DNA from 4 places in the Enterovibrio litoreus genome. Region 4 is predicted to be linked to each of the others. Evidence: predicted binding sites of a transcription regulator. Region 4 holds the regulator's gene; each other region holds the start of a gene.

Region 1 (7,409 bases), 830 kb from region 4:
TCAGGTAATTGCAGATCAATCGATGCAATGTTGGTTTTCAATTGTTCAAGAGTGGTGGCACCAATGATGTTACTGGCGACGAAAGAGCGGCTGTTCACAAACGCCAATGCCATTTTTGCGGGGTCGAGTGAAAACTCATTGGCAAGATCGATATAGGCTTTCGTCGCCGCTTGTCCTTGTTCATTAAAGTATCGAGCAAAGCGCTCCCAACGTGTGCAACGCGCACCTTCGGGGCGAGCACCATTGAGATACTTGCCAGTTAGCACACCGAATGCCAACGGCGAATAAGCCAACAATTCAACACCTTCTTGGTGGCTGATCTCTGACAGGCCGACTTCAAAGCTTCGGTTAAGCAAGTTGTAAGGGTTTTGGATAGACACAATTCGGCTCAGGCTGTGTTTTTCCGCCAATCGCAGGTAGCTCATCACTCCCCAGGGCGTTTCATTCGAGACACCGATATAGCGAATCTTCCCTTCACGAACGAGCTCAGATAAAGCATCCAAGGTATCGAGTAAGGTAACGCCTGATTTTTCATCTTGATGCTGATAATTCAATTGGCCAAAGCTGTTCACATGGCGTTGTGGCCAGTGAACTTGATACAAGTCGATGTAGTCAGTTTGTAGGCGAGCAAGGCTGTCATCAACGGCCTGACGGACGTTACGGCGATCGAGCGACATGTTATCTCGAATGTAAGGAACGCCACGTGGGCCTGCCACTTTGGTGGCGATGATCACTTTGTCGCGCTTGCCTGATTTCTTCAGCCAGCTACCGATGTATTTTTCCGTTAAACCTTGGGTTTCTTGTGTGGGGGGAACGGCATACATTTCTGCCGTATCAATAAAGTTCACGCCAAGATCCAATGCTAATGACAGTTGCTCATGCGCATCAGCTTCTGAGTTTTGCTGACCAAACGTCATGGTACCGAGGCATATTTTACTGACGTCTAGGCTGGTATGAGGAAGAGTATGATATTGCATCCGTTCTCCTTGGATTGCGCTTATCGCTCAATGAGGAAAATTTGGCTCATTGTCGAGAGAAGAGGTTTGAACTTCCATCTTAGGAGATTTTGCCTCCGGTACAAGCCTCAAAATTGTGGGAAGGGTGTGTTACTTCAACTCGCAGAGCAAAAGGCAGCGAGTAAGGCGTGTCATGAGTGGAAATCACACCGTATAAACAGACATTTCATCAAGATAATTTGTCAGTCACTCCCATTTTTATACTAAAGTTAACATTTGGTTAACATGGTGGGAGGCGTGATGAAACTCAAGCAATTAAAGAATTGGATACAGGCTCACCCTGATAATGTGCCGCATTGCTATGTGGTGGCACATGCTGGTGGAGCACAACACATCGTGGAAGTGGAAGTTAGGCATCAACTAGAACCTTTGAGAGATGATAAAACCGATGAAGTGATGCACTTTGACAACATGGAGCAAGTCAGTGCCAAGCTGAAAAAGCTTGGTATTAGCAAGGTAACGATGCGTTTACTTGATCCTTATGATGAATTTGGTCCTGCCGATGCCTCGTGCAAAGAAGACATGGAGATCTCGCTCTAGCGGAAAAACGAATACGCCAACTGCAATAGACTCTGAATCTTTCAGTTACTCGCTGTCTGGCAATAAGAAATGTCGGGCGAGTATCTTTGCTGTGAATTGAGTTCTCAAATAGAAACCGCGAGGCAAGGTTTTGATGGGTTGTCCTTTTGCGCCATAAGCCTCTGTTTTGATTTTACTGTGTGCCGCCTTTGGGCGTAACTGTAGAAACTCACCGTGTTTTGCAGAAATCTCATGTACTTTTCCGAGTACAATGAATTCCATCAGTTCTTCCCAGTCAGCCTTTAATTGCTGCTCTTCTTTTTCTGAAGGTTGCCAAATAAGCGGCATCCCAACGCGACGCTCTGCTAAAGGTATTTCGCGTTCACCTTCAACGGGTACCCATAATACTTTGGATAACTTATTGCGGATGTGGCTATTTTCCCATGTCAGCCCGTGAACACCCGTTAGCGGCGCAACGCAGACGAAGGTGGTTTCTAGCGGTTTACCGCTATGACTGATCGGGATCGATTTCAGCTCAATACCAAGATCCTGAAAATCTTGCTCTGGCTTGCTTCCTGCTGTTGCCCCTAAGCAAGTTTCCAACAACATACCGACCCAACCTTTTTCGCGACGAAGATCCACAGGGCAGGTAATGCCTCGCTGTGCGGCAAGTTCGCCGAGTGGAAAGCCTGCCAATGCGTAAGCACGTTCGAGCAATTCGTGTTCGGTGTTTGGAGCAAGGATCATGCGGTCTACCATTCAGTCATCAACGCCAGAACGCTATCAGCCTCGCGTTCAAAACGCCAGTGTTGTATAGGGCAGACAATGCGATCATTGTAACCAGAAGCATGTTTAAAGGTTATCCACAAGGATCTGGCGAGAAACATGATTTTTTCGTTCATGGATGCATGTACAGTGCTTTTATCACCTTGATTACATAAGAATCGTACAGTATTGATGGTGAAACGTACGAATGGTGTGGGTAACTCTTCGTTTGGTGGATCTTTGAGCACTTAAAGATCTTCGCGATATTCTGATATCAAAACTTATGAGATTCATTATTCTTACTGTTTTAACTTGATGATATTTATTGATTTATCTTGGTTTTTCGATTTTTGATTCTCATGGTAGAGCACCAATCCATGAAGGTTGTTGTCGGTTTAAAAGATGTTCTTCACAAATCTATCCACAGAAAGCGTGAATAAATGTGCGTTTGGTCTCATCACCTTGTTTATAACTTAGGAGGAGTGTGTGTTTTATCCCTAAAGGCGGTTGGACTCCCCAAAAAATGCGTTTCATACACAATGTTTGTTTACCACTGTGTACATAGTGTGAAAAAATCACTGTTAATAGAGATTTATATTTGAGGTCGTCCAGTGATAGATGGCGATGGCTACCGTCCCAATGTTGGGATAGTAATATGCAACAGCCACGGTCAGGTTCTCTGGGCTCGTCGATATGGACAACATTCCTGGCAATTTCCCCAAGGTGGTATTGATGATGGTGAAACGCCAGAACAAGCCATGTATAGAGAGTTATACGAGGAAGTAGGGCTCTCGAAAAAAGACGTAAAGATCTTGGCGACAAGTCGCCATTGGTTGCGATACAAGTTGCCAAAACGTCTGGTTCGATGGGATTCAAAGCCAGTATGTATCGGGCAAAAACAAAAATGGTTTTTGCTCAAGCTGGAATGTGACGAGTCAAAAGTGAACATGCAACGGAGTGGTACGCCAGAATTTGATGGTTGGCGTTGGGTCAGTTACTGGTATCCGGTTAGGCAGGTGGTGTCGTTTAAACGCGATGTTTACCGACGCGCAATGAAAGAATTTGCGGCGATTGCGATGCCTTTTCGTGAGCGAAAAGTGAAGCGCACTAAAGGTAAACGAGGTTCAACTAAAAACTAAAGGAAGGCTTAGAGGGCGCCGATGCTAACGAAACTGCGAGATATCGTAAATAACGTGGCGTCATCCAGTGACGTTAAGCAAGCGCTCAATACTTTAGTGAGTGAAACCTGTTCAGCGATGGACACAGAGTGTTGCTCTGTTTACATCGCTGATCATGATCGTCAGGTCTATGAATTGATGGCCACCCAAGGCCTCAATGCTCAATCACGCCGTGTCGCGTTGTCTTTCAATGAAGGTCTCATTGGTCTTGTTGGCCGTCGCGCCGAACCTATCAATCTTGCCCATGCTAGCGGGCATATCGATTTCAAACACTTTCCTGATATCGGCGAAGACGTTTTCAATGCGTTTCTTGGTACTCCTATCATTTATCGACGCCAAGTGCTCGGTGTGTTGGTTGTGCAGCAAAGAGACTCCCGTCAGTTTAATGAAAGCGAAGAGTCATTTCTTGTCACGCTTGCCGCACAGTTAGCGGTTGTTTTTGCTCACGCCAAAGCGCAAGGTTTGTGGCCAAGTGATGTCAAAGGCTCGCTGCTTTTAGAGGGTGCTGCGGCATCTCCTGGTGTGGCGATCGCCAAAGCATGGTGCGATGTGTCGCAGCCAAGACTTGACTTGGTATTGCCTGCCTCTTGTTTGGATAACCAGAAAGAGCGTGATCGTCTCGAAGGGGCAATTAGTGCTGCCATTGCTGATTTTCGTCGTTTACGAAAACGATTAGATAACGAACTCAATCAGGACACGCTGGCGATCTTTGACCTCTTTATCCACTTGTTGAATGATCCCGTGCTGCGGAAATCCATGAACGAGCATATTGAGCAGGGCGATCTCGCAGAGTGGGCAGTCAAACAAACCATTGACGCGTTTGCTGAGCGTTTCCAAAACATGTCAGATCCGTATCTTCGCGAGCGATCGAATGACGTTAAAGAGCTTGGTCAGCGTTTATTGTATTTCCTCGAAAATCAGGAATCAAAACAGTGGAACCTTGATGAGCCCGTCATTTTGTTTGCCCGAGAACTAACCGCAGCGATGTTAGCGGCCATTCCTCGCGATTGCTTGGCGGGTGTGGTGGCAGAAGAGGGCGCGGTGAATGCGCATGCTGCCATTTTGGCTCGGGCATTGGGCATTCCTGCCGTGATGGGGGTGGAATTTAACCCCAAGCTGATTCATCAGAAAAAAGTGGTGCTGGACGGCTTTAAAGGTCGCGTGCTGGTTGAGCCCTCTGCGCACATTCTGAAAGAGTACAAACGCCTTCGCGATGAAGAGCTCGAACTGCAACAGGAAGTGGATAGTGCATTTACTCGTCGCACAGAAACCGCCGATGGAGTGCGGGTTGAGATCCACCTTAATGCGGGATTGAGTGCTGACACGAGTATTGCCATTAATCGCGGTGTCGACGGCGTGGGCTTGTACCGGACAGAAGTTCCTTTCTTGATGCAGCGAAGCTTTCCATCAGAAGACGATCAGGTGAAGCAGTATCGTTCAATTCTTGATTGTTACCCTAAGCAATCAGTCGTGATGCGCACTCTCGACATTGGCGGAGACAAACCGTTACCTTATCTGAAAATTGAAGAAGACAATCCGTTTTTGGGTTGGCGCGGCATTCGTTTCACGCTCGATCACCCCGATATTTTCCTGATCCAAGTCAGGGCCATGCTGCGTGCCAGTATTGGGCGAGGCAATCTTGCGATTCTGCTACCAATGATCTCCGGGCTTTCTGAGCTGCTAGAAGCGAAGACCTTGGTAAATAGGGCATTTAACGATGTATCCGAAATGGCGTTGTCACAAGGAAAAACACTCAACAAGCCGCGCCTTGGGATCATGGTGGAAGTGCCGTCTGTGCTTTATCAGTTTGATGCCATTGCCCCGCATATCGATTTTCTGTCTGTCGGTACGAATGATTTAACGCAGTATCTATTAGCGGTAGATCGAAACAATGCTCGCGTCGCGGACGTCTATGATACATTTCATCCCTCAGTTTTGGCGGTATTGCACCAGATATTAGTGAACAGCCAGCGCTTGAAGCTACCTGTCAGTGTGTGTGGTGAATTTGCCGGTGATCCTATCGGTGCTGCATTGCTGGTGGGGATGGGGTATCGACAGCTGAGTATGAATACGCGTAGCGTTGCCAAAATCAAGTATGTATTACGCCATATCCCGTCAGACGCGCTTCAAAAGCATGTTCTCGCGATGCAGCAGTTGTCATTAACTGGCGAGATACGCAAAGCCTCCGAAGACTTTTTAGAACGCTATAGCTTGGGTGGACTCATCCGAGTCGGCAAATAGGAACATTTTATGGTTGATGCCACCTTATGGCTGTTCGGGGCATGCCTTGTACTCGGCAGTTGCGTGGGTTTGCTAGCAGGCTTACTCGGCATTGGTGGTGGTTTGGTTGTCGTACCTGCGTTATCGGTGCTGCTGCCTTGGGCAGGAATAACCCCCTCATTGGTGATGCCAATAGCGCTTGCCACGTCGCTCGCCAGTATTGTGATTACGTCTTCTTCCTCCGCCTATACCCATTATCGTTTAGGCAATGTGCTGCCTGCCGTTGTGCGCAGTCTGTTGCCAGGTATATTGTTGGGTGGTGTGTTAGGAAGCGCGATTGCCGATCGGATGCCCACCGAATATCTGCCACGTGTGTTTGGCGTCATCGTGCTTTTGCTGGCACTTCAAATGGTGTTATCGCTGCGGGTTAAGCCAGCAAAACCCTTCCCTTCGCCGGCAAGAAATGTATTCAGCGGCGGTCTGATAGGCATGGTTGCTAGCCTTGCGGGTATCGGAGGTGGTTCATTGACTGTGCCTTACCTCAATTACTATGGCGTTGAAATGCGCCAAGCGATCGGCAGTGCCTCTTTGTGTGGTGTTTTTCTCGCGTTGGCAGGTATGGCTGGTTTTATCTTTTTTGGGCTGACTCAAACTGAAACCTTACCAAGCTTCAGTGTCGGATATGTTTACTTACCCGCATTGATTGGTATTGTAGTCACCTCTGTTTTTACCACGCGATACGGCGCGAGGCTGACTTCACGATTGCCAACGCCGATTATCAAGCGTGTTTTTGCCGTGTTCTTGCTCTTGGTTGGGGCAAGTATGTTTTTAAGCTAAGGAAGACAACGCTATGTCTCTGACATTCCCCCAAATAGATCCCATCCTGATTGAAATTGGCCCGCTGGCGGTACGCTGGTATGGCTTAATGTATCTTGCCGGCTTTGCATTCGCCCTTTGGTTAGCCAACCGTCTTGCTGACAAGCCTGGTAGTGGCTGGACTCGCGATGAGGTCAGTGACTTACTGTTTGCAGGGTTCTTGGGCGTTGTGCTGGGCGGGCGTATTGGCTATGTGCTCTTCTATCAATTTGACGCGTTCCTTGCTGACCCGATCTTTTTGTTCAAAGTATGGACGGGGGGAATGTCTTTCCATGGTGGCTTGCTGGGTGTTATCGCCGCTATGTTCTGGTTTGCACGCAAAACCAAGCGCACCTTCTTCACTGTGTCTGATTTCATTGCGCCGCTGGTACCATTTGGGTTGGGTGCAGGACGATTGGGTAACTTTATCAATGGTGAACTGTGGGGGAGAGCGACAGATGCGCCTTGGGGCGTGATTTTCCCTACAGGTGGGCCGATTGCCCGTCATCCTTCACAGCTTTATGAATTTGCCCTTGAAGGTGTGGTGCTGTTCCTTATCCTTAACTGGTTTGCTCGCAATCCACGCCCTGCGGGCGCGATTTCAGGCTTATTCTTGATTGGGTATGGTTCGTTCCGCTTTATCGTCGAATTCTTCCGTGAGCCTGATGCACACCTCGGCCTATTCGGCGATTGGATAAGCATGGGACAAATTTTGTCGACACCGATGATTATTGGTGGGGCACTCATGATGGTTTGGGCATATCGTCGCGCACAAAACGCGACGCGTTCGGCCTAATTTGCATTCTAAAACCGCAGCCTGTCTGCGGTTTTCTTTGTCATTAATCTGACATCTGGC
Region 2 (7,409 bases), 1.3 Mb from region 4:
TATTGATAGTTTGATATAAATCGGAAAGGTTATATTCAAGCCGAACGACACCTAATACCGTCCCCTCTGGAACAATGTGACACTGAGTACAGTTAGTGCCGCGATAACTGGTGCTGGCTTTCATGGGAAGGGCGACCACAATGCCAGTGCCATAGTCACGCTCAACGGTCTCTATAATGGTTTCACCCTTGATGGCGCGTTGGTCGAACAGATCTTCAATTGCTTGATCGGGGTTTCCTGGGCCAAAAATGGCGGTGATGCCTTCTGCCCGAATCACGCGTGCGTCTTCAATACCGTTTTGTGCCAACACTTTCTGCTTGAGGGCATCTTTTTGATGAATCGTCCCTGTCAACATCATCATGTTTAAGCTGTCAAAGTAGTTACTGGCTTTATCGAGTGTTTGTTCACCCACAATCTCAGTCACCAGCGCTTTTTGGTGGTGATTTTGATAAGCCAGAGAAACAGCCAGTACAACCGAAAAAATGACCAGCAGGACGATGAGCAATTTGGCAGCAATTGGTAGGCGCATTGTTAAGAATTACATCCGTGTGGTTAAAGTTATCAATAGTTTAGCTTCAGGATTGTGAATAGGTCTTTTCCTTAATGTTATTGTGTGATTGTTGCGACACAATTGTTTTGTTGTTTCTCGCAAACATCATGAAACGAATTGACGATGATTCAATTTGAGCTTGGCGCAAATATTGAGTAGCATCGCCGCGCAAGATACAACTCTCGATCACAGGAACGCACATAATGCACACCGAGCTGTTTAAAGAATTCATGTTTGAAGCCGCCCACCACCTACCTCACGTGCCGGAAGGTCACAAATGTGGTCGTTTGCATGGCCACTCTTTCCTCGTGCGTCTCTATGTTGCAGGTGAAGTGGATCCGTATACGGGCTGGGTGATTGATTTTTCTGAAATTAAGGAAGCCTTTAAGCCTATTTACGACCGTCTGGATCACTATTACTTGAATGACATCGAAGGGTTAGAAAACCCTACTAGTGAAGTGCTGGCGAAATGGATTTGGGATCAGCTTAAACCGTCATTGCCTTGTTTGAGCAAAGTGATGATCAAAGAGACCTGTACAGCAGGTTGTATTTATACGGGTGAGTAATTTTTCATTGCGTGAAAAAAGGGCCTGATGGCCCTTTTTTTATGTTTTGATTTAGCAGGTTAGTCGTCAGCTAGGCAATATCGAGATACTTGTGTGTCTGAATAGACAAGCGCCAGTTGCGGCGAATACAGGTTTCAATGCAAAGTGCTGTTGCTCTTGGCTTTTGGCTGATTGGTTGCAGTGCGACTTCTTTTCCTGCCAAATCAATCCCTGTCAGCAGTGCATCGAGCTTTTCGATGTCTGATTCTGTTCCTACGGGATGCTTGATTTCATTGGCGCGTTCCAGTGCTTCAGTTAACACGGGCAGTTTACCGCGCATGTTAATTTTCGGCGACACTGTTACCCAAGTGTCTGAGCTCGCGTTAACCGCATATGTCCCGCTGGTCTCGATTTGACAGCGGTAACCCGCTGATTCAAGTCGCGTTGTTAGGGGAAATAGATCAAATATGCAAGGCTCACCGCCAGTAATCACAACGTGCTTTGCCGTATAATTCTTCGTCAGATGCGCAAGGATTTCCTCGGAAGAGGCTGATGCCCATGTTGGACTGTCGCCTGTTTTAGCAATGACAGCACCGAAATCTCGTTCATCGTTTGGGAGGGTATCCCATGTTTGGCGTGTATCGCACCAAGGGCAACCCACAGGGCAACCTTGAAGGCGAACAAAGACCGAAGGTACGCCTGTGAACGTGCCTTCTCCTTGAATGGTTTCGAATATTTCGTTGACGTTGTACATACGGCTTTTACAGTCAGAGTTTTGTGAGGGGCGAGATTATGGCAGTTTCGCTTCCAGCTGTCTTGGGGAGAAATAGACAGAAACATAGGTTACAGAATGAAATACCTTTAACTCTTTGATTTTTGGCGTCTGATGCAATTGTCATTGCGATAAATCAAATAGGTCGTGACGTGTATCACGACATCCAACCATGGCGCTTCACAATTACTTCGCAAAGTAAAAAAATTCACTGTTAATGAATTTTAAAGGGAAATTGGGATGATTCTCGCCCAGCCAGGACACATAGATCACATTAAGCGTAACAATGCTGGAGCGGTATATAAGCTGATCGACCAACTTGGGCCTATCTCCCGAATTGAGCTATCTAAACGCAGTCAGTTAGCACCTGCAAGTATCACGAAAATTACGCGTGAGTTAATTGATGCTCACTTAGTCAAAGAAGCCGAGTATGGCGAGCAAGCAAGTCGCGGGCGTCCCGCGATTGGATTGGTGCTTGATAATGAAGGATGGCAATTTCTTTCCATACGCCTTGGGCGTGGCTACCTGACATTGGCCCTGCACGAATTGGGCGGCGAGATTCTGGTTGAAGAGCGCCATGACATTCATGTGCTTGATCAGGATTTGCTGATTGAGCTTATTCAGCAGCACATTAATCAATTCTTCTCAAAACATTCCAACGTTGTCGATCGTGTCACCTCGATTGCGGTTACTTTGCCGGGTCTTGTAAATAGCACCCAAGGCATCGTTATTCAAATGCCCCATTATGATGTTCACAACATGCCATTGGGGGCAGCGATTCACAGAGCTACGGGTTTGCCTGTGTTTATCGGCAATGACACACGGTCATGGGCATTGGCTGAGAAATTGTTTGGCAACGCTCGCGATGTCGACAATGCCGTGCTTATTTCGATTCATCATGGTGTCGGTGCGGGCATTATGATTGACGGAACCGTTTTAGAAGGGCAGGTAGGCAATATTGGCGAGTTGGGCCACATTCAAATCAAGCCGTTTGGTAAGCGCTGTTTTTGTGGCAATAACGGGTGCTTGGAAACGGTGGCAAGCTTACACGCCGTGTTGGAAGACACGCAATTAATGCTTGATCAGGGCCATCCGAGTGTTCTTCAAGATAAACCTCTCACCATTGATAGCATTTGCGATGCAGCGGTGGCAGGCGATGGTGTGGCGGTCAACGTGATCACTGATTTGGGTCATAACCTTGGGCAAGCCATTGCGATTGTGGTGAACCTGTTTAATCCGCAGCGAGTGTTGATTGGTGGTGAATTCAATCGAGCAAAATCTGTGCTCTATCCTGCCATCATGGAAAGAATACTCAATCAGTCACTTCCACATTACTGTGAAAATCTCATGCTAGAAGAGAGTTATTTCTATACGCAAGCAACGATGCCAGGGGCTGCGTTGGTGAAGCGAGCCATGTATGACGGCTACTTACTGATGAAGGTGTTGGAAGGCTAAAGCTGAGATGTGCGAAAATAGACTATAAATACAGAACCATAAGTAGAACTATAAACAGAACTATAAGCAGAAAAGGAGCGTGTGGACGCTCCTTTTTAGTATTAATCACTTTTGTATCGACACGTTTTGTATCAAATACCGTGCGTGTTAAATCCAGCGTTAGAACGGATACCAGATGGTGGCTGTTTCAACGGAGCGTTTGTATATCGCCAGCCCCACCACCACAGCAATCACAGCCAGAGCGAGCCAGTCTTTGTTCGTCAATGGGCGATAGTTGTACCAAGTGCGCGATTTGTTGCGACCAAAACCACGCAATGTCATCGCGTTGGAAATTTCATCAGCACGGTCAAGGCTAGAAAAAATAAGCGGGATCAAAATTTTCGCCACACCTTTAAAGCGCGCCATGAGTGGTGCATTCTTTGAAAAATCCACACCACGTGCTTGTTGGGCATGCATGATATTCACGAAGTCATTTTTCACTTCAGGCAGGTAGCGTAGTGTCAGGCTAACGGCATAGGCAATTTTGTACGGCACGCCAATGCGGTTAAGGCTAGATGCAAACTCTGTTGGGTGAGTCGTAAACACAAACACCAGTGCGATAGGGAACATGCTGAAATATTTCAGTGTCACTGTGACCAAGTAAAAGAGGGTTTCTTGTGTTAGCGAATAGTTACCCGGTAACTTCAATAGTTCAGTCGTTGTGCCTATCCACTCAGCCCCCTGCTGTGGGGCGACCAGAAACATGAATACTGCGTTCATGCTTAGAACACTCAAGGTGCCCAATAACAGCGGTTTATAGACACGGAAAGCCACGTCTGTCATCTTCAGCAATGCCAATCCGATTGCCACCATGCCAACAATGATACGCAGGTCAAAAGTGGTGAGAACAACTGTCACCCACGCCATGAACAAAGCAAACTTGGTGATGCCATTCAGCGCGTGAAGGGGGGATTTCGTATCGATATAGTTGATACCAAACTTCATCTTCGAGGCTTTCATTTGGCGTTGCTCTCTGTTTGAATAAATTGCTGCATAAATCCGTCAATGTCGCGAATACCGACGCGGTCTGCAAGTTGGTAAAGGCTGGTGGTGGCGAGGTTGGCCTGGTCCAGTAACTGCGGTTGGCTGAATACCGATGTCATTGGCGCGTCAGCAATTAACTTGCTGTCAGCAATTACGATAGAACGAGAGGTGTATTCAAGCACCAAATGCATATCGTGAGAGATGATCATTACGGTGATGCCGCGTTCTTTGTTCAAGCGCTGTATGAAAGACAGCATGGTGCTGTAGTTACGGTAATCTTGACCTGCTGTCGGCTCATCTAAGATCAGCAGTTCCGGTTCCATTACCAAAATCGAAGCGATGGTGACGCGTTTTTTCTGACCATAGCTCAATGCATCAACGGGCCAGTGACGGTATTTGCTCAAGCCACAAAGTTCGAGAACATCTAGTGCACGTTTCTCGATTTCCGCTTCACTAAGGCCGAGGTTTCTGAGGCCAAAGGTCACTTCTTCCATGATCATATGGTGAGAAATCATATGATTTGGGTTTTGCATGACCACGCCGACTTTCTTGCTGCGCTCAAAAATGGACAGATCACTGAAATCTTCACCGTCAAAACGAATCATGCCAGCATCTGGTTCGAGTACGCCCATCACTAGCTTGGTAATTGTCGACTTGCCCGATCCGTTTTTACCGAGAACAGAGACGATCTCGCCGCGATTAACGGAAAACGTGACATCTTCAAGCGCGTTCTTCTCGCCATCGTACGAATAGGTCAATCCTTCGATACTCAACAGCGGTGTGGTTTCGGAAGCTGGTGTAGATGGCACATAATCGCCAGCCCATAGCTGCAATTGAGAGGCGAATTTTTCAACAGGCAGCGTAGAGAGATAAGCAGGACTGTCTGTTTCGCTCAATGTGCACCCTGCGTGTTTAAGCGCAGAGAAATACAGAGGTTGGCGAATGCCATGTTGTTCAAGTAATCCAGACATCATCAGCGCATTAGGCGTGGTATCGGCAACGATAGTCCCGTTATCCATCAAGATCACGCGGTCAACCGCATGGGTCAGCACATCTTCGAGTCGATGCTCGATGATGATGATTGTTTTACCGGTATCACGGTGCAATTGATCGATGATTTCAATGGTACGTTTGCCCGTTTTTGGGTCCAGCGCCGCTAGCGGTTCATCAAACAGAAGCACATCGACGTCATCAACCAATATACCCGCCAAAGACACACGCTGTTTTTGACCCCCAGAGAGATCGTGAGGCGCATGATTTAGTAGGGCATCTAAATCCACCATTTTGGCGGTTGCCTTAACCACTGGGTACATGTCAGCTACGGATACGCATTGGTTTTCTAACGCGAAAGCAATATCTTCACCCACGGTTAAGCCGACAAATTGGCTGTCGGTGTCTTGCAATACCGTGCCAACCAACTCGTTGTATTGCGTGAGTTTCATGTCGCGAATTTCAGTGCCATTGAGGCTCAGCGAACCTGAAATTTCGCCTTCAATAGCATGAGGGATCAAGCCATTAATACACTGGCCTAGCGTAGATTTTCCGCTGCCACTTGGCCCGATAATCAGTACTTTCTCGCCTTTTTCGATGCGGAGATTGATGCCTTTCAGCGTCGGGTTTACCAGCGCATCATAACGAAAGCTAACGTTTTTGAATTCAATGGTCATGGTGCGGATCAGGCCTCGGTCAGATTACGGTACTGGCTGTTGCGTTTGGCAACGGACTGCAGAATGAAATAACCAACAACAGTCACCAGCAGGGCGTTGCCTGCGGCGATAATGCATAGCTGAATGAAAACCTTGGTAAAAGGTTCGGCGTACAATACCGTATCGAGAAACGCGGAACAGCCATAGCCCACAACATTGCCCAGCAAGGCGAGCAGTGAGAATAGGACGATATCAAAAGTCGGAAATCGTCCGTACTTTAGGCGTTTTTTGGTCAGAATTGGGAAAAAGCCGATCATCATACCGACTATCCCTGAGCCTAACACCCACGTTAGCCACACCCCCCAACCCGCAAATAAGTCAGTGACCCAGTGGCCAATGAAGCCCACGAAAAAACCAACGACAGGGCCGAAAAGGACAGAAAAGAGCGCGAGTATAGCCATTGCTGGTTTTAGCGTTGTATTGGCAAACACGGGAATACCAAACATGGGCAAGCCCCCAATACCATAAAGTGCCGCACCAATCGCAATGATGACGACAGTTTTCGCTGAAAAGTTCATAGATAACCCTTGGTGTCGGAATGTCTACATTGATAGCCCGGCACACATTTAAATGCTTTTGTAGAGAAGGTTCACAAAAATGAGGCGGGATTATATAGGATAACGTTCACTAAAAGAAAGCTATCAGTCTAGACGTCTACAACGCTGTGTAAACCATGATAGACAGATCGGTTAATGCTTGTGCGATCAAAAATGGGATTGCGGGAATGTTCAAGATGGTTTTTGAAAATAGAAGGAAACGAGAAAACGAAAAAGGCGCCGAAGCGCCTTTGTCCTTGAGCATACGAATAACTTATTTGGCGATTTTTTCTTGCATCGCTTCGCGTTCAGCAGCGCGACATGCCGCCGCGGTGAACACCACATCGGTTGAGCTGTTCAATGCCGTTTCAGCGGAGTCTTGTACCACACCGATGATGAAACCAACCGCGACAACTTGCATTGCAATGTCGTTTGGAATGCCGAAAAGGTTACACGCCAGTGGGATCAGAAGTAGTGAACCGCCCGCAACACCAGAGGCCCCGCATGCCGACACAGCTGCAACAACGCTCAATAGAATCGCCGTCGCCAGATCAACTTGAATACCTAAGGTATGAACGGCTGCCAGCGTCAATACGGTAATCGTAATCGCCGCACCACCCATGTTGATCGTCGCACCCAGCGGGATAGAAACAGAGTATGTGTCTTCATCCAGTTTTAGCTTGTTACACAGTTGCATGTTGACTGGAATATTTGCCGCTGAGCTGCGGGTAAAGAATGCTGTTACACCGCTTTCACGTAGGCATTGGAACACCAATGGGTAAGGGTTGGTGCGTGTTTTTACGTAAACAATGATCGGATTAA
Region 3 (7,409 bases), 310 kb from region 4:
ACAATGACTGCAAAACGCTAGGCGACGAGCAAGCCATGGCACAGCCGTTATGGTTTGGTCGTGAAATGATTGAAATCCTTGTCACCTTAAGCATGGACAAGGAAACCTTGATTGCCGCGTTACTTTTCCCCGCAGTTGAAGATGGCCTGCTGGCTTATGATCGGCTTAAAGAGCGCTATGGTAGTACTATCGCAAAGCTGGTGCATGGCGTGCAGGAAATGGCGTCTATTCGCCATTTGAACGCCAACAATGAAGAAGCGACGGCAGCGCAAGTGGATAACGTGCGTCGCATGTTGCTGTCGATGGTGGATGATTTTCGTTGTGTTGTGATCAAGTTGGCTGAACGGATAAGCTATCTGCGCGAAGTGAAAAACGAGCCCGACAATGTCCGCAAGGCCGTCGCCAAAGAGTGCGCGAACATCTATGCGCCATTGGCCAATCGCCTTGGGATTGGTCAGCTAAAATGGGAAATCGAAGATTACACCTTCCGTTATCAGCATTCAGATACCTACAAGCAAATTGCCAAACAGCTAGCTGAACGACGTATTGACCGCGAAGAGTATATCGATACCTTCGTCACCGATTTGCAGCAGTCCATGAGCGCGTCCAACATCAATGCGCAGGTCTACGGCCGCCCGAAACACATCTACAGCATCTGGCGTAAAATGCAGAAAAAGAGCCTTGCCTTTGATGAGCTGTTTGATGTCCGTGCCGTGCGAATCATTGCCGACCAGCTTCAAGATTGCTATGCCGCACTAGGCGCTGTGCACACCAAATACCGTCACCTTCCCAAAGAGTTTGATGATTACGTTGCTAATCCAAAACCCAATGGTTATCAGTCAATTCATACTGTGGTGTTGGGGCCAGAAGGGAAAACCGTTGAGATTCAGATCCGCACCAAGCAAATGCACGATGATGCTGAGCTGGGTGTGGCGGCGCACTGGAAATACAAAGAAGGTGCATCAGCGGGTGGCCGCAGTGGTTACGACGAGAAAATCACCTGGCTACGTAAGCTGCTGGCGTGGCAAGAAGAGATGTCTGACTCGGGCGAAATGCTCGATGAGCTTCGAAGCCAAGTCTTTGATGATCGCGTTTATGCCTTTACCCCGCGCGGTGATGTGGTTGACTTGCCCATTGGAGCGACACCGCTAGATTTCGCCTACCACATTCACTCGGAAGTGGGTCACCGTTGTATCGGTACCAAAGTGGAAGGGCGCATCGTGCCGTTCACTTACCATCTGCAAATGGGCGATCAAGTCGAAATCATCACGCAAAAAGAACCCAACCCGTCACGTGACTGGCTAAACCCAAGCTTGGGCTTCGTTAATTCAGGTCGTGCTCGCGCCAAAATTAACGCATGGTTCCGCAAGCAATCGCGTGAAAAGAACATGATTGCGGGCAAAGAGATCCTCGATACTGAACTGGCGAAAATTGGTGCAGTCAGCAAAGATGCATCGCTGGCGATGAAGCGCTTCAACATGAATAGCTTGGACGAAGTCTATGCGGGCGTTGGTAGTGGCGATTTACGCATCAACCAAGTGGTGAATTACATCAACTCCTTGGTGAATAAGCCGACCAAGGCAGAAGAAGACCAACAGCTTCGCGAAAAACTCAAACAAACGGAAACCTCGGCAGCACCGAAAAAGCCTCGTCGTGACGCCGTGGTAGTGGAAGGCGTTGATAACCTAATGACGCACCTCGCGCGTTGTTGTCAGCCCATCCCTGGTGATGCTATTGAAGGCTACGTCACACAAGGGCGAGGTATTTCGGTTCACCGCTCAGACTGTGAGCAGCTGGCAGAGCTTCGTCATCATGCGCCAGAGCGTATTATTGATACAGTGTGGGGCGGTGGGTTTATCGGTAGCTACCAAATCACTGTGCGTGTGTTAGCGTCCGAGCGCAACGGGTTGATTAAAGATCTGACGACTGTGTTAACCAATGACAAAGTTAAAGTGGCAGGGATGCAAAGCCGTGTCGACTACAAGCAAAACATGTCGATCATGGATTTTGATCTGGAGTTGAGCGATTTAGACGTCCTCAGCCGAGTGATCACCCGTCTTGAACAAGTCAAAGACGTGCATGAAGCGAAACGGCTTCACTAGACACTAACGTTTAGCAAAAAGGGAAAGCGAAGGCTTTCCCTTTTTATTAAGCCCGTTTAAAACAAACTGACAACGGATAGATAGGCATGAAAAAAATGTCGCGAATGCAAGAATTGCTCGAAATTATGGAAACCCTAAGAGACCCAGAAAACGGATGTCCTTGGGATAAAAAGCAGACGTTCGACTCCATAATTCCTTACACCATCGAAGAAACTTTCGAGACAGTCGATGCCATTGAGCGCCAAAACTGGGGCGATGTGCGTGACGAGTTAGGGGATCTTTTGTTCCAGATTGTGTTCTATAGTCAACTCGGAAAAGAGCAAGGTGACTTTGAATTCGACGATGTGGTTGGCGCAATTTGTGACAAATTGGTTCGCCGTCATCCCCATGTGTTTGGCGAAAAAGATGCCGATGGCAATCCGTTGCAAGCTGCGGATTGGGAAGGTATCAAAGCCCAAGAGCGTGCTGCGAAATCCGAACCTGACGCGGAACTGAGCATTCTTGATGACGTACCAACCGCATTACCCGCATTAGGGCGTGCTGCCAAGCTGCAAAAACGCTGCGCGAGTGTCGGGTTTGATTGGGATGCCATCGGACCGGTTGCCGGAAAGGTGCAAGAAGAACTCGAAGAAGTCATGGAAGAAGCCTTAATGGTGGATGTGGATCAGGCGCGCGTCGATGAAGAAATGGGCGACTTACTCTTTTCCGTGGTCAATTTAGCGAGACATGTCGGCACCAATCCAGAAAAAGCACTGCGACAGGCAAATTTAAAATTCGAAAACCGCTTTCGTCAAATTGAAATGAAATTACGCGAAAATGGTAAAAACTTGCAGGAAACTCCGCAAGATGAGCTAGAAATGCTGTGGCAGAAAGTGAAATGTGACGAAGGCAACAAACCCGCGTGAATCGTTGATTTGATTTACGACAAAAAAAAACGGTATGCCGTGTGATAGTTTTCACGTTGTGGGAAGTTTCGGGCTCTGGTAACATGTCGTCCCGTCCAGATTTCCAATATTTCCCCTAAATCCAACTCTCAGGTTTAGCATGACAACGAATTACATTTTTGTAACTGGCGGGGTAGTTTCCTCCCTCGGTAAGGGTATTGCAGCAGCGTCATTGGCAGCAATTCTAGAAGCACGTGGTCTTAATGTGACTATGATGAAACTTGACCCTTACATCAACTTGGATCCGGGCACCATGAGCCCAACCCAGCACGGTGAAGTATTCGTTACGGAAGACGGTGCCGAGACTGACCTAGACTTGGGTCACTACGAGCGTTTCATCCGCACCAAGATGACTAAGCGCAATAACTTTACATCTGGACGTGTATATTCAGATGTATTGCGTAAAGAGCGCCGAGGCGACTACTTGGGTGCGACCATCCAGGTTATTCCTCATATCACCAACTCTATCAAAGAGCGTGTGCTTGCGGGCGGCGAAGGTCACGACGTTGTTATCGTTGAGATCGGCGGCACGGTGGGTGATATCGAGTCATTGCCATTCCTTGAAGCTATCCGTCAGTTGGCGGTTGAGCTCGGTCGTGAACGTACCATGTTCATGCACCTGACACTGGTTCCTTACCTTGCTGCGGCAGGTGAAGTGAAAACCAAGCCTACTCAACACTCTGTGAAAGAACTGTTGTCTATCGGTATTCAGCCAGACATTCTGGTGTGCCGTAGCGATCGCGTTATTCCTGCGAATGAGCGTTCTAAGATTGCCCTGTTCTGTAACGTGCAAGAAAAAGCCGTTATCTCAATGAAGGATGTAGATTCCATCTACAAGATCCCTTCACTGATCCGTTCACAAGGTTTGGATGATTTGGTTTGTAAGCGTTTCGGTATCGAAGCGCCAGAAGCTGATCTGACAGAGTGGGAACAAGTTATTTACGAAGAAGCGAACCCAACCGGTGAAGTCACTATCGGTATGGTTGGCAAATACATTGAACTGCCAGATGCCTACAAGTCCGTTAACGAAGCATTGAAACATGCAGGTTTGAAAAATCGCCTGACTGTGAAGATCAAGTATGTTGACTCACAAGATGTAGAAACCAAAGGTGAAGAAGTCCTTCACGGTTTGGACGCTATTCTCGTTCCTGGTGGCTTCGGCGATCGCGGCGTAGAAGGAAAAATTCTGGCAGCGAAATTCGCGCGTGAAAACAAAGTCCCTTACTTGGGTATCTGTCTTGGCATGCAAGTGGCGCTGATCGAATATGCGCGTAACGTTGTTGGCATGGAAGGCGCGAACTCTACTGAGTTCAACAAAGCGACTAAGTACCCAGTTGTTGGCCTGATCACCGAGTGGGTGGATGGCGAAGGCAAAGTCGAAGAACGCACTGAAAAATCCGATTTGGGCGGCACCATGCGTCTTGGCGCACAGCTGTGTCACCTGAAAGATAAAACCAAAGCGCGTGAGCTTTACGGTAACGCAACGATCCACGAGCGTCACCGTCACCGCTATGAAGTCAACAATGTGCTTCGTCCGCAACTTGAAGAAGCAGGCCTTGTTGTATCAGGTCTGTCAGCGGATAAGAAGCTGGTTGAAATTATTGAAAACCCTGAGCACCCATGGTTTGTGGCGTGCCAGTTCCACCCTGAATTTACCTCTACCCCACGTGACGGCCATCCTTTGTTTGAAGGCTTTGTTGCAGCAGCAGGTAAAAATCAGCGTGGTGAGCTCTAACTGAGAACAAAAGGCGGTTGCGAAGGTAGTGCAGCCGCTTTTCGCATTTTTAAGCTATTGACATATGAGAGGAAACACAATGTCTAAGATCGTTAAAGTTCTGGGTCGTGAAATCATCGATTCACGCGGTAACCCAACTGTAGAAGCAGAAGTTCACCTGGAAGGTGGTTTCGTTGGTATGGCAGCTGCTCCATCAGGCGCATCTACCGGTTCACGCGAAGCACTTGAACTACGTGATGGCGATAAAGCTCGTTTCCTAGGTAAAGGCGTACTGAAAGCAATCGCTGCAGTAAACGGCGAAATCGCTAACGCTCTAGAAGGCAAAGACGCGAAAAACCAAGCAGAAATCGACCAGATCATGATCGACCTGGACGGTACTGAGAACAAATCTAAGTTCGGTGCTAACGCAATCCTAGCGGTATCTCTGGCAAACGCTAAAGCAGCAGCTGCTGCGAAAGGCATGCCATTGTTCGAGCACATTGCTGAGCTGAACGGCACACCTGGCGTATTCTCTATGCCTCTACCAATGATGAACATCATCAACGGTGGCGAGCACGCTGACAACAACGTTGATATCCAAGAGTTCATGATTCAGCCAGTTGGCGCTGCAACGCTGAAAGAAGCTGTTCGCATGGGTGCTGAAGTATTCCACAACCTAGCTAAAGTATTGAAGTCAAAAGGCTACAACACTGCAGTTGGTGACGAAGGTGGTTTCGCGCCTAACCTAAAATCTAACGCTGAAGCGCTAGAAGTTATCGCAGAAGCTGTTGCTGCTGCTGGCTACGAGCTAGGCAAAGACATCACTCTTGCTATGGACTGTGCAGCATCTGAGTTCTACGACAAAGAAGCTGGCATCTACAACATGAAAGGCGAAGGCAAAACCTTCACCGCTGAAGAGTTCAACCACTACCTAGCTGGTCTGGTTGAGCAATTCCCAATCGTTTCTATCGAAGACGGTCTGGACGAGTCTGATTGGGCTGGCTTCAAGCACCAAACTGAACTGCTGGGCGGCAAAATCCAGCTAGTGGGTGACGATCTGTTCGTAACTAACACTAAGATCCTTGCTCGTGGTATCGAAGAAGGCATCACTAACTCTATCCTGATCAAGTTCAACCAGATTGGTTCTTTGACCGAAACTCTGGCTGCTATCAAGATGGCGAAAGACGCTGGTTTCACTGCAGTTATCTCTCACCGTTCAGGTGAAACTGAAGATGCAACTATCGCTGACCTAGCGGTAGGTACTGCTGCAGGTCAAATCAAGACGGGTTCTATGAGCCGTTCTGACCGTGTTGCTAAGTACAACCAACTTATCCGTATCGAAGAAGCTCTGGGCGAACGCGCACCTTTCAACGGTCTGAAAGAAGTTAAAGGCCAAGCGTAATCGCTTAGCACTTCATTTAGTCGGCGATATGCTGATTTAGATATGAAAACGGCTCCCTCGGGAGCCGTTTTTTTGTTTGTAGGATAAAGAAGATAAGGTTCTAGGAAGAGCAGGTCCTAGATCCTAGGAAGAGCAAAAGCGAAAAGCTTGACCGCACTCAGGCCCTCAAAAACATTGTGCATTACAGTACCCAGTACCCAGTACCTTATTTCTTCGCCAACTCTGGCAAATCTCCGCTTAACCCTAACGCTCGCTTAATAAACTGCGTTTTGATCCCCGGTAGGGTTGCGGCAGCCATCAAGCCAATTCCGCGAAACAGTTTTTTCGCTGGGTTGTCACCAGAGAAAATATCGCGAAAGCCCTGCATGGCTGCAATCATTTGTGCCGCTTCCGCTTTACGCCAGCGTTCAAAGGCGCGCAGGTTGGTTTTTTCGCCAATGTCTTTGCCTTCATCGTGCAAACGCACCAGCTCTTGCCCTAATGTGGTGGCGTCTAACAATCCCAAATTAACGCCTTGGCCCGCTAACGGGTGAATAGTGTGGGCTGCATCACCCACCAAGGCAACGCGATCGACAACAAAGTCGCGCGCATAACGCATTTTTAGAGGGAATGCAGCACGTTCACCTTCCACCGCACACAGCCCAAGGCGTGTATCGAAGGCGGCAGTGAGTGATTTGTTAAAGTCTTCATCTGGCATGGCGCATCGCTGGTCGGCTTGCTCGGGGGATTGAGACCAAACAATGGAACAAAGATGTGGGTCAGAAAGCGGCAGAAAGGCCAGAGGGCCGTCTGGTGTGAATATCTGACGTGCCACACCGTCGTGAGGCTCTGTGGTGCGTATGTTGGCAACCAGCGCGCTGTGGCCATAGTCCCAATGTGTGAGTGGGATAGAGAGCTGATTTCGCACCCAAGAATTCGCACCGTCTGCACCCACCACCAATTTGGCGGTGATGGCGTTGCCGGAATCCAAGGTTAGCCACGTTTCGGTTTCACCGAACATCATGGAGGCGCATGTATCTGGGCAGAATAGTGTCACATTGTGTTGCTGTTTCACGCGTTCTAGCAGCGCAAGCTGAATGACACGATTCTCAACGATATAACCAAGGTTGGGTTGCCCCATGTCCATCGCATCAAAATCGATGGCGCCAAAGCTGTCTTGTTCCCACACTGACATTTTTTGATACGGGCTGCTACGACGAGCAAGAATGCCTTCCCAAGCGCCAATATTTTTTAGGATATTTTCACTC
Region 4 (7,409 bases):
GTGCGACTCGTGTCTGTGTAGGAGTAGATGATGACACAATGGATTGATAACCAGCCTATCGCTGGTGATGGCGAGATGTTTGATTCACTGAACCCTTTTAACAGTGAGTCTATCTGGCAAGGAAAAGCGGCCACACCTTTGCAGGTGGAAGCCGCAGTGACTGCCGCGCGAGAAGCGTTTGTGACATGGAAGCATACCGCTTTGTCAGAGCGTCAGGCGCTGGTTGAGCGCTTTGCTCAGAAGCTAAAAGACAACAGCGAACACATGGCGCGAGTGATTGCTGAAGAAACGGGCAAGCCTTTGTGGGAAACGCGCACAGAAGCAGCGGCCATGGTGGGTAAAATTGCCATCTCACTGCGTGCTTATCAAGAGCGCACTGGTGAGCGCAGTAAAGACGTAGCAGGTACGCAAGCGGTATTACGCCATCGTCCATTGGGCGTGATGGCCGTCTTTGGTCCCTATAACTTCCCCGGTCATTTACCAAACGGTCATATTGTTCCTGCGTTGTTGGCGGGGAATACCGTGGTATTTAAACCTTCGGATCTCACACCGAAAACGGCGGAAGAAACCATTAAACTATGGATTGAAGCTGGGTTACCGAAAGGCGTGCTTAACATGGTGCAGGGCGGCCGTGAAACGGGCGAGGCGCTGGCACAATCTAAAGGCATCGATGGCCTTTTATTCACTGGTAGCGCAAACACGGGGCATATCCTTCATCGTCAATTTGCCGGAGAGCCGGGCAAAATGTTGGCGCTAGAAATGGGTGGAAACAACCCGATGGTGATTTCCGATCAATACGGCGATCTTGATGCCACGGTGTATACCATCATTCAATCCGCATTTATCAGTGCTGGGCAGCGCTGTACCTGTGCCCGTCGTCTCTATGTGCCGAAAGGCGAACGCGGCGACGCATTGCTTGCGCGTTTGGTTGAGATGACCAAAAACATCAAAGTGGGTGGCCAGTTTGATGAACCCGCCTCGTTCATGGGGTCACAAATCTCTGTTCGCGCCGCTGAAGGCATTCTTGCTGCGCAGGATAACCTTGAATCGCTGGGTGGGGAACCGCTTCTCAAAGCTCAGTTGCTGCATGATGCTGTGGTCACTCCAGGTATTATTGAAGTGAGCCAAGTCGCCCAATTACCCGATGAAGAGTACTTTGGCCCGCTATTGCAAGTTGTGCGTTATGACACGCTCGCGCAGGCCGTGACGTTTGCCAATGACACGCGCTACGGTTTGTCAGCAGGGTTAATTTCTACCGATGATGAAGAGTGGGCATATTTCCTTGACCATATTCGCGCCGGCATCGTTAACCGCAATCGCCAACTAACCGGTGCGAGTGGCGATGCGCCATTTGGTGGGCCGGGTGCGTCAGGCAATTTACGCCCAAGTGCATACTATGCCGCTGACTATTGCGCCTACCCGATGGCGTCAATGGAAGGGGAGGATGTGTCCTTACCTGATCAGCTCAGCCCTGGGCTGTCGTTGTAGCGATAAAACAGCAACAACCGATCACCAATAATAACTGCGAACACTCAATGTAGGAGGATGTGATGGAACGCGTTCAGGCTTTATTTGATGGGCTTTGGAAAGACTATATCGATAGGTTATGCCCGTCGGCGGCGAAAGTGCATGCGTTGTTGGAAGAAGGCACTCCGCTTCTTAATGACCACATTGCATTACGCACCTTCGCGCTCCCTAAAGTAGGGCTAGATCGCTTGGCTGCGCCGTTTATTGCGATTGGCTATGTCCCTATGGGGGAATACCATTTTAAAGCGAAGAAATTGTTCGCGCGCCATTATGAGCATCCTCACCCTGATGCACCTAAGGTGTTTATCAGTGAGCTTTTGGTAGGGCAGTGCTCCACAGAACTGCAACAGGCTGTTCGTGCCTTGGTTGATCAGGTAGATGACACGGCACTTAATGATCCCGCGTTCTTGTATAGTGGTCGTTTGTGGAGTATTGACACCGCAACCTATCAACAGCTCGCAGCGGAAAGTGAATATGCAGGTTGGCTGTCTGCTCATGGATTTGGCGCTAATCACTTTACGGTGAGTGTTAATCAGTTGAGTACACTTCATGAGGTGATGGAGGTGAACAAATTGCTGCGTGATTCAGGTTTTGCGATTAATGAATCTGGCGGTGAAGTGAAAGGGGATCCGCAAGTGCGTTTGGAGCAATCATCGACCATGGCCGATAAGGTGACGGTAAACTTCAGTGATGGCGATCTGAATATTCCAGGTGGTTTTTACGAGTTTGCAAAACGTTATCCGTTACCAGATGGCAGCCTGTATCAAGGTTTTGTTGAGGCTTCTGCAGATAAAATATTTGAAAGTACCGATCAGTAAGTCATCGTCCAGTGCTCAATCACTACTGCCCCTTTGAGGATTTTAGGGGAGTGCAGATTAGCTGGGTTCTGACAGTAAGCTTGAAGGCCATTCTTCGTGAGACGGCGGTACTGATTTTCGTCCGTCATCGCCGAGCATGCGTTGTAGATGATAGTGAGATACGCCAGTAAAACCCGTCAATTCGGTGCTGACTTGACCCCAAGGAACAAGAGCCGGTGTCGTGTTGGTATGACTAAACACTAGGTGTTCCATGTCCATATCGATGCTCCATCATCGCAAAAACGTTGCACGTAAATGTATACATGCTTTGCTTTGAAAGGTAGCACTGAGAAATGGGTTTTGTGGGAATTTTGGCGTGATAGTGATCAGGCTCAAACAAAAAAGCCACCGTAAACGGTGGCTTTCATTTCAAAGCAATAATGCTTAGCGAGTGCCGTAAACCACAATAGTTTTACCGTGTGCAGAAATGAGGTTCTGCTCTTCCAGCATCTTCAAAATACGACCAACGGTTTCACGTGAGCAACCCACGATTTGACCGATTTCCTGACGGGTGATCTTGATTTGCATACCGTCTGGGTGAGTCATAGCATCTGGCTGTTTCGCCAGGTTAAGCAATGTTTGCGCGATACGACCCGTCACATCTAGGAATGCTAAGTCACCTACTTTTTGGCTAGTGATTTGCAGACGACGAGCCATCTGAGAAGAAAGGCGCATCAAAATGTCCGGATTCACTTGAATCAGCTGACGGAACTTCTTGAATGAGATTTCAGCAACTTCGCATGGAGATTTAGCGCGAACCCAAGCTGTACGCTCCTGATCTTCCTCAAATAGACCAAGTTCGCCAATGAAGTCGCCCTGGTTGAGGTAAGAAAGGATCATCTCTTTGCCTTCTTCATCCTTGATAAGTACAGCCACAGAGCCTTTCACGATGTAATAAAGCGTTTCAGCTTTCTCACCAGCATGAATCAGCGTACTTTTTGATGGGTACTTATGAATGTGGCAGTGTGAAAGGAACCACTCTAGTGTTGGGTCTGTTTGAGGTTTTCCTGGAACCATATCTCTCATTTCCTCTGCAGTTGTTGCCTGATGAGTCTTCCTTAGCCCACCGTCCTGCGGCACAAGTCCGTGGGATAGCATAAAGTGTCAACCGTCAGGCTACAAGCTCTCTGTTTGAGTCATTGAGTTTATCCTTTTTCCAGCACGATTTCTTGATTTTGATATGGACTTCCCCCCCTATTAAAGGCTAAAAACGTGGACAAGATCACGACACTGAAAGTAAACAGGAGAAATAGATGCGAGCAAGCGTCAAGTGGTGCGGAAAAGAGACCTTCCTAGGACAATCGAATTCAGGCCATAGCATCGTCATGGATGGCAATGGTGGAGAAAAAGCGCCAAGTCCAATGGAAATGGTATTGATGGGAGCTGGTGGATGCAGCTCTGTCGACGTGGTTGCAGCGCTTAAAGCGGCTAATCAAGCAGTATTATATTGTGAAGCTGAACTTACTGCTGAGCGCCGGGAGCAAGCACCGCGCTTGTTCACCCATATCAATATTCACTTTGTGGTGACAGGGACTGCGTTGGATGAAGCATTGGTGGCTTCTGCGGTTAAAGACAGCCTAGAGAAATACTGCTCGGTGTGTTTGATGCTGGGTGCCGGTATTGAAATGACCCACTCTTATGAGATTCGTGAAGCGGCTTAATGGCGTGTTTGCGGTTTTGTTGGAAGTGACTATAAAACAAAGGAGGGCACGACCTCCTTTGTTTTGCTATTAACTGTTTATCAATGGGTTGCCAAGATCTTCATACAAGAAAAGGGGAGGCTCTCGCGGGTTTAGCTTATCTTGCCTGTTTCAATTAACTGCTGAATAAGCGGTTGGATGATCAACTCCATGGCGAAGCTCATTTTGCCCCCAGGCACAACTAAGGTGTCATGTCGTGACATGAAAGAGCCTTGGATCACGGCCAGCAAATAAGGGAAATCCACTTTCTTGATGCCGCGAAAACGTATGACGACAAAACTCTCATCGAGGCTTGGAATGCCTTTGGCGTTGAGTGGGTTAGAAGTATCAACCGTTGGGACGCGCTGGAAGTTAATGTGTGTGCGACTAAACTGCGGCGTGATGTAGTTAAGATAATCGTCCATTGATCGCACGATAGAATCCATCACAGCCTCTCGCGAGTGGCCGCGGTCGCGCGTGTCGCGAACAAATTTCTGAATCCATTCAAGGTTCACGATCGGCACCATGCCAATGAGCAAATCAACATGCTGAGCCACGTTAATTTCGCCGTCGGCAATACCACCGTGAAGCCCTTCATAGAACATCAAGTCGTTATTCTCAGGCAAATCTTGCCATGCTGTAAACGTACCTGGCATTTGGTTATAAGGCACGGCTTCATCAAAGGTATGTAAATAGCGGCGGAATTTTCCCGTACCGTGTTTACCATATTCATCGAAGAATGATTCGAGCCTTGGGAAATCATTGGCTTGAGGGCCAAAATAGCTGATGTGCCGTCCTTGCTCTCTGGCCTTGCGAATTTCAACGTCCATTTCCGGACGTGTAAAACGGTGAAAGCTGTCGCCTTCAACCCAGGCAGCGCGGATGTCCATCATATTGAATATCTTCCGAAATGCGTCGGAAGTGGTAGTAGTTCCTGCCCCAGATGAACCGGTGACTGCAATAATAGGGTGTTTTGCAGACATGACAAACCCTGTCAATTTTTAAAATGATGTCAAACAATTAACAGGGAGTGACGTCTTGGTCAAGCAGACGTTAAGCGCCAAGTGATCGCGCGTGTTTGATATCGACCGTTTCGTGCAACTCAGAATAGACCACCATGGCTTCTTTGTTCTTGAGCAGGGCATAGACCTGCTCGACTTTTTCATCGAAGCTGGCTTCTTGCTCACCATAGTCTGTGCCTTCGCGCAGAACAAAGTGCTCAACCAAGTTTTTCAGGGTCTCTTCTGGGATTTCTTGCCAAGGGATGATCATCGCGATACCTACAACATAAAACGGTGGCGGAAGGTGGCATTGTACACCTATATTCTCGAGCTACCTCAAGATGCTTGTTCAGCGAAAGCTTGTTCGGCGATTGGCTCATTGTGGTTATTTTAAGTGCTGGGCCAACCAGCGTGGCACTTCTTTCTCAAGCCAGAACTCTGGTGCATTGAGTGAGCCTGACACAAATCCGACATGACCACCGTATTCCGTTAGGTGATAGTCAATATTCTCTGGCAATGGCTGTGTTGGGATCACCGCTTCTGTCATGAACGGGTCGTCTTTGGCATGAATCACCTTCAGCGGCGTGGTGATGTTTTGCAGTACGTCTAAGCCACTACATTGCTGATAATAATGCTCGGCGCTCTCAAAGGCATGAAGCGGTGCAGTGACGGTTTTATCAAACTCATAGAGTGTCGATATCTTCACTTTCTGACCACTTTTCCAATGACCAATTTCGGGGTGGCGTTCGAGTTTTCTCGACAGGGTACGATTCATTGAGCGCAGCAAGTAAGCCTGATAAACCTTGGAAAACCCGAGCTGAATACGCGATGAACAGGCGGCTAAATCGAGAGGTGGGCTGATCACACAACCGGCATGAATCAGTGGGTCATGGTTAAATTCAGCCAGGTAACGCACCAACATATTGCCGCCCAGTGATACACCCGTTGCCACACGCGGCACATCGGGGAAGCGCTCGCGGATATATTCCAGCATAAAACGCGCATCACTGGTTTCACCTGAGTGGTAGCTGCGTGGCTGGCGGTTAATCAGACCGCTACAGCCTCGAAAATGCATCATGACACCGAGCCAACCTTGTTGTTTGAAGGCGTTGAGCAGGCCGTTGGCGTATGGGCTGTAAAAGCATCCCGCCAAACCATGAAACAAAATAACGACAGGTTTGCCTTGGGCTTGTTCTGGTGGCTCTGTCCAGCACAGATCGAGAAAGTCACCGTCAGGGGTATCTATGCGCTGCCAGATCGGTTCAAACAAGGCTTTGCGTCTGACAAAGCGAGGCAACAGTGTTTGCACGTGGGGGTTACGTCCCCATTTCATGGGCTCGAAATTTTCAGTCATCAAGGTCACACTCACATTGCAAATTCGGACAGCGGGGGATTGGCCAGTAATTGTGCCAGCTGCTGGCAGCCGTTTTCCAGCGTTTCTCGATTGGGGGGGGCACTCACTGCAATCCGCACGCAAGGCGGTGCTGAATATCCCGCTGGCACAAACAGCTCGGATGATTTGATCTCCAACCCCTGCGCTTTACACGCAGTGAGGAATTCGCTCAATGACCATTCATCGGGGAGTCGTAACCAACCATGAAAACCATTGGGATGAAAACGCAGATCCGCATTGCCAAGATATTGTTGTAGTAATGCCCAGCGTTGTTCCATTTCAGTACGTATTGTTTCTAGGATCTGGTTTGCCCCGCCATTTTCCAACAAGATCGCCGCCATGGCGGTGAGCAAGGGGCTGATCATCCAACTGTGATTTTGCAGTGCATTAACAAATTGCGGGTAGAAACGCTCAGGCAGATGCAGAAAACCCAAACGTAACCCTGGTGCCAACGTTTTCGCCATTCCGCCAATATAAATCACATCATCTGGCGCCAGATTGACAAAAGGCTGCGGTCGCTCTCGCGGCAGTAATCCGTTGACATCGTCTTCGACAATCACTAATTGCTGAGTTTGACACACGTTAATCAGTGCCTTGCGGCGAGATTCGCTCATGATGGCGGTGGTAGGGTTTTGAAGCGTTGGTGTTAAGTACACCATGCGCGGTTGATACTGCTGACAGGCCGCTTGCAGCGAGTCTGGCAACATACCTTCATCATCCATGTCCACAGGCTTGACAGTAAGTTGAAGTTGACGCGCGAGGCTCATTAAGCCGGGATATGTGAATTTGTCAGCGAGAATGGTATCACCAGCGCGACATAGGGTAAGTAAGCAAAGCTGCATGGCGTTTTGTGCGCCTGAGCAGAACAGTAAGCGGTTGGCGTCTGCAATCACAGAGTGTTGCGCTAGCCACTGCGACAGAATCTCACGGTGGCGGACAATGCCAGAGGGTG

What was found. The regulator CRP, encoded in region 4, controls carbon source genes, mostly activating them, when cyclic AMP is high. The targets are predictions, from matches to a motif close to TGTGANNNNNNTCACA.
Region 1: the regulator CRP is predicted to act here: its motif matches at 2,742-2,757, upstream of rppH (RNA pyrophosphohydrolase).
Region 2: the regulator CRP is predicted to act here: its motif matches at 2,014-2,029, upstream of AB8599_RS08475 (ROK family protein).
Region 3: the regulator CRP is predicted to act here: its motif matches at 3,048-3,063, upstream of AB8599_RS13005 (CTP synthase).

The regions. Positions count from the first base shown of each region.
Region 1 is NZ_CP166194.1:556,098-563,506, forward strand. It holds gene AB8599_RS02435 (NADP(H)-dependent aldo-keto reductase) at 1-977, opposite strand, end outside; gene AB8599_RS02440 (DUF6482 family protein) at 1,257-1,556, shown strand; gene mutH (DNA mismatch repair endonuclease MutH) at 1,602-2,282, opposite strand; gene rppH (RNA pyrophosphohydrolase) at 2,912-3,439, shown strand; gene ptsP (phosphoenolpyruvate--protein phosphotransferase) at 3,461-5,719, shown strand; gene AB8599_RS02460 (sulfite exporter TauE/SafE family protein) at 5,729-6,535, shown strand; gene lgt (prolipoprotein diacylglyceryl transferase) at 6,549-7,349, shown strand.
Region 2 is NZ_CP166194.1:1,942,905-1,950,313, reverse strand. It holds gene AB8599_RS08490 (methyl-accepting chemotaxis protein) at 1-529, opposite strand, end outside; gene queD (6-carboxytetrahydropterin synthase QueD) at 754-1,116, shown strand; gene queE (7-carboxy-7-deazaguanine synthase QueE) at 1,187-1,849, opposite strand; gene AB8599_RS08475 (ROK family protein) at 2,108-3,322, shown strand; gene AB8599_RS08470 (energy-coupling factor transporter transmembrane component T family protein) at 3,482-4,321, opposite strand; gene AB8599_RS08465 (ABC transporter ATP-binding protein) at 4,318-6,012, opposite strand; gene AB8599_RS08460 (ECF-type riboflavin transporter substrate-binding protein) at 6,021-6,569, opposite strand; gene sstT (serine/threonine transporter SstT) at 6,862-7,409, opposite strand, start outside.
Region 3 is NZ_CP166194.1:2,931,384-2,938,792, reverse strand. It holds gene relA (GTP diphosphokinase) at 1-2,102, shown strand, start outside; gene mazG (nucleoside triphosphate pyrophosphohydrolase) at 2,189-3,007, shown strand; gene AB8599_RS13005 (CTP synthase) at 3,147-4,781, shown strand; gene eno (phosphopyruvate hydratase) at 4,861-6,162, shown strand; gene AB8599_RS12995 (FAD-dependent 2-octaprenylphenol hydroxylase) at 6,368-7,409, opposite strand, start outside.
Region 4 is NZ_CP166194.1:3,241,381-3,248,789, reverse strand. It holds gene astA (arginine N-succinyltransferase) at 1-21, shown strand, start outside; gene astD (succinylglutamate-semialdehyde dehydrogenase) at 31-1,488, shown strand; gene AB8599_RS14565 (DUF1338 domain-containing protein) at 1,551-2,345, shown strand; gene AB8599_RS14560 (hypothetical protein) at 2,403-2,603, opposite strand; gene crp (cAMP-activated global transcriptional regulator CRP) at 2,769-3,401, opposite strand; gene AB8599_RS14550 (OsmC family protein) at 3,638-4,045, shown strand; gene AB8599_RS14545 (phosphoribulokinase) at 4,177-5,046, opposite strand; gene AB8599_RS14540 (YheU family protein) at 5,117-5,335, opposite strand; gene AB8599_RS14535 (hydrolase) at 5,450-6,418, opposite strand; gene AB8599_RS14530 (PLP-dependent aminotransferase family protein) at 6,430-7,409, opposite strand, start outside.